DNA from 2 places in the Ralstonia condita genome. Region 1 is predicted to be linked to the other one. Evidence: predicted binding sites of a transcription regulator. Region 1 holds the regulator's gene; the other holds the start of a gene.
The links. Region 1 encodes NrdR, which represses ribonucleotide reductase genes. Its sites were predicted from a motif close to CACNANATNTNGTG; they were not measured.
Positions count from the first base shown of each region.

Region 2: a site for NrdR is predicted at 1,295-1,308, ahead of R2N03_RS07845 (ribonucleoside triphosphate reductase). Genes of this name have one in related genera too.

Region 1 covers NZ_CATYWO010000004.1:213,973-216,174, reverse strand. Annotated here, with positions in the region: gene R2N03_RS14810 (hypothetical protein) at 1-146, shown strand, start outside; gene R2N03_RS14805 (type IV pilin protein) at 143-568, shown strand; gene nrdR (transcriptional regulator NrdR) at 585-1,049, opposite strand; gene glyA (serine hydroxymethyltransferase) at 1,180-2,202, opposite strand, start outside.
Region 2 covers NZ_CATYWO010000002.1:281,078-283,279, reverse strand. Annotated here, with positions in the region: gene R2N03_RS07845 (ribonucleoside triphosphate reductase) at 1-1,256, opposite strand, end outside; gene norR (nitric oxide reductase transcriptional regulator NorR) at 1,443-2,202, opposite strand, start outside.

The sequences.
Region 1 (2,202 bases):
TTCGTCTCAGCCCGGCTGTGCGCGTGTTTAACGCTGCAGGTAGCGAAGATCGCCTTTCGTCGCTGCGTGTGGGCCAGGAAATTCACTTTCTCCTCGATCCGAAGGACGCTTCCGAGCGAACGATTTCCATTATTTATCTGCGATGAACACAGAACGCGGAAGTGCTCGCCCTCGTGGCTTCACATTGGTTGAGTTAATGATCACAGTTGCTATTGTGGGCATTCTCGCGGTCATAGCCTATCCGTCGTTCACGAGCTACATACAGAAGTCGCGGCGCGCGGACGCCAAGGCAGCACTGCTCGCTGTGGCCCAAAAAATGGAGCAATACCGCTCGTTAAGCAACTCTTACGCAGGGGCAACGCTGGGCGCCAGCGGCGTCTACGCCAGCAGGTCAGAGAATGGCTACTACGCGCTGAGCTTTTCGGTGGCGCCCACGCAGACGCTCTACACGATTCAGGCTGCTCCGCAGGGCGGGCAAGCGACAGATGCCTGTGGCACGTTCAGCTACGATCAGGCCGGAAACAAGGCCGTCTCGGGGGGCACATTAACAGCATCAAGTTGCTGGTAGGGTTGGCCGCACAACCTTACTTGCGCACATTCGTCGCCGCGACCTCGTCCAGCACGTCGCGAAACTCCGCCAGATCCTCAAAGCTCCGGTACACCGACGCAAACCGGATGTACCCGATCTTGTCCAGCCGCTTGAGCTCGCGCATCACGAGTTCGCCGACGCGGTCGCTGCCGATTTCCTTGTCGCCGTGGCTGAGGAGCTTTTCTTCGATGCGGGCGATGGCCTCGTCGATGGCCTCCGCGGAAACGGGGCGCTTGCGCAACGCCAGGCGCATGGAATCCTTGACCTTGTTGCGGTCGTAGTCGACGCGGCTGCCATTCTTTTTGACGACTGCCGGGAAGAACAGCTCGATGCGCTCGTAGGTCGTAAAGCGCCGGTCGCAGGATTCGCAGCGACGGCGGCGGCGCACGGTGTCGCCTTCTTCCGACATCCGGGTCTCAATTACCTGGGTGGCCGCGTGGCCGCAAAAGGGGCATTTCATGCCGGTGGTCTCCTCGGCAACCTCAAACACGCACTGCGCTAAAAAAACAACGCCGCGATGGCCTTGAGGCGCATCGCGGCAGGGTACTGCATGGCCGTGGGTGTGTGGGCCCCGACCGGGGTTGGATGCCTCAAGCGTAGACCGGGAACTGCTTGGTCAACTCGGCCACCTTGGCGCGAACGGCGGCAATGTTCGCCTCGTCGTGCGGGTTATCCAGCACATCAGCGATCAGATGAGCCACCTTCACGGCTTCGGCTTCCTTGAAGCCGCGCGTGGTCATCGCCGGGGAGCCCAGGCGGATGCCCGAGGTCACGAACGGCTTTTCCGGATCGTTCGGAATCGCGTTCTTGTTGACGGTGATGTGTGCGTCACCCAGCAACTTCTCGGCTTCCTTGCCGGTGATCTTCTTGGCGCGCAGATCGACCAGCATCACATGGCTTTCGGTGCGGCCCGACACGATCCGCAGACCACGAGCCATCAGCGTTTCGGCCATGGCGCGCGCATTCTTCACCACTTGCTCCTGGTAGGCCTTGAACTCCGGCGACAGGGCTTCCTTGAACGCCACCGCCTTGCCGGCGATCACGTGCATCAGCGGGCCGCCCTGGATGCCCGGGAAGATGGCCGAGTTGATGGCCTTCTCGTGTTCAGCCTTCATCAGGATCACGCCGCCGCGCGGTCCGCGCAGGCTCTTGTGCGTCGTCGTCGTGACGAAGTCGGCGTACGGCACGGGGTTCGGGTACACACCCGCGGCGATCAGGCCGGCGTAGTGCGCCATGTCCACCATGAAATACGCGCCGATCGACTTGGCGACCTTGCCGATGCGCTCGAAATCGATGCGCAGCGCAAAGGCCGATGCGCCGGCAATGATCAGCTTCGGCTTCTTCTCTTGCGCCAGCGCCTCGAGCGCGTCGTAATCGATGTCTTCTTGCGCATTCAGGCCGTAGCTGACCACGTTGAACCACTTGCCGCTCATGTTGAGCGCCATGCCGTGCGTCAGGTGGCCGCCTTCGGCCAGGCTCATACCCATGATCGTGTCGCCCGGCTTGAGCACGGCGAAGAACACGCCCTGGTTGGCCTGCGAGCCCGAGTTCGGCTGCACGTTGGCGGCTTCCGCGCCAAAGAGCTGCTTCACGCGGTCGATGGCGAGCTGTTC
Region 2 (2,202 bases), on a different contig from region 1:
TAGCGATAGCCCAGGCGCGCGCAGTTCACCGTCACCACGCCGATCGATCCCGTTTGCTCGGCCGAGCCAAACAACCCGTTGCCGCGCTTGAGCAGCTCCCGCAGATCCAGCTGCAGGCGGCAGCACATGGAGCGCACCATGTGCGGCTCAAGATCGGAGTTGAGGAAGTTCTGGAAGTAGGGCAGGCCGTACCGCGCTGTCATCTCGAACAGCATCGTGGTGTTCGGGTGATCCCAATCGAAATCTGGCGTGATGTTGTAGGTCGGGATGGGGAAGGTGAACGCGCGCCCCTTGGCATCGCCGGCCATCATGACGTCGATGTAGGCCCGGTTGATCATGTCCATCTCGGGCTGGAGATCGCCGTAGGTGAAGGGCATCTCTTCGCCGCCGATGTAGGGAACCTGTTCGCGCAGGTCGGCCGGACAGGTCCAGTCGAAAGTGAGATTCGTGAACGGTGTTTGCGTGCCCCAGCGGCTGGGTACGTTGAGGTTGTAGATCAGCTCCTGCATGGCCTGCCGGACCGCCGTGTAGGACATCGCGTCGCGGCGCACGAAGGGCGCCATATACGTATCGAACGAACTGAAGGCCTGCGCGCCTGCCCATTCGTTCTGCAGCGTGCCGAGGAAGTTGACGATCTGCCCGATGGCCGCCGACATGTGGCGCGGCGGCGTGGCCTCGACCTTGCCTGGTACCCCGTTGAAGCCCTCGGTCAGCAATTGACGCAACGACCACCCTGCGCAGTAGCCCGACAGCATGTCGAGATCGTGGATGTGGATGTCACCCTCGCGGTGCGCGGCTCCGGCCTCGGGGCTGTAGACGTGCGAGAGCCAGTAGTTGGCCGTGACCTTGCCCGCCACGTTCAGGATGAGGCCGCCCAGGCTGTAGCCCTGATTGGCGTTGGCATTCACCCGCCAGTCACGCTGCTGGAGGTACTCGTCCATCGTGCTCTCGACATCGACCAGCGTGTGCCTGAGCGCGCGCAGGCGGGCGTGCTGTTCGCGATAGACGATGTAGGCGCGCGCCGTGCGCCAGTAACCCGCGTCGACCAGGGTTTCTTCAACGTGATTCTGGATCGCCTCGATGCCCGGGCAATCCAACGCGCTCACCTGATCCACCACGTAGAGGCTCAGGCGTTGTGCTTCCTGCGTGTCGAATTCACCCGTGGCCTGGCCGGCCGCAGCCATGGCGCGGTGGATCTTCTGCCCATCAAAGGCAGCCAATGAACCGTCACGTTTGGTGACCTGTGTGCAAGCCATGAAACCCCCTACATATAGTGGTATGGAGGTAAGGCTAGCACTAGATATTGTGGTTGGAAGGTCCGGGACGGATCGATTTTCGAATCAGTTGACCCCCGTCAATCGCGCACGCGCGCAGCGCTTCAAAGCCCATTTCGACAGCATGGGTGCACCACGGGCACACGGAGCGCGTGACGATCTGCTCGATCAACCGTCCGCCGGTTTCAGCCCCAGGCGTCTTGCCAGTTTGTGCAGGTTGCTTGCATCCAGCCCGAGGGCCCGCGCCGCCCGCGCCCAGTTGTCATCGTGCGTGGCCAATGCCGATTCGATGCAGCGTCGCTGAAAGTCGGCAACGGCGTCGCGCAGGGGCGTGCCGGGGCGGACATCCTGCGGCACGTCGGGCGATGACGTGTCGGGTGAGGCGACCTCCGTGTCGAGGTCGAGCAGCTCGGCACCCAGCGTCACGATGTCATCGCGGCGCGCGCCCCGGCTCAGCACCTTGAGCGCGGCGCGGCTGATCACGTGTTCCAGCTCGCGCACGTTTCCGGGCCATGGATAGCTGCGCAGGGCGCGCTCGGCATCCGGGCTGAGCCTCAGGCTGCGCAAGCCGAGACGCGCCCGGTTGTGCTCCAGAAACCGGCCAGCGAGCAGCAGGATGTCGTTACCGCGTTCGCGCAGCGGCGGAATCGGCACCGGATACACCGACAGCCGGTGATAGAGGTCGGCCCGGAACGCGCCATCGCGCACGCGCTCGCGCAGGTTGCGGTTGGTCGCTGCAATGACCCGTACGTCGACGTGGCGGGGGCGGTCGGCGCCGAGCCGCTGGATCTCGCCGTTCTGCAGGGCGCGCAGCAGCTTCGCCTGCACCGTGAGCGGCAGTTCACCGACCTCGTCCAGGAACAGGGTGCCGCCGTCCGCCGCCTCAAAGCGACCGGGGCGCTCTCCCGTGGCGCCCGAGAAGGCACCT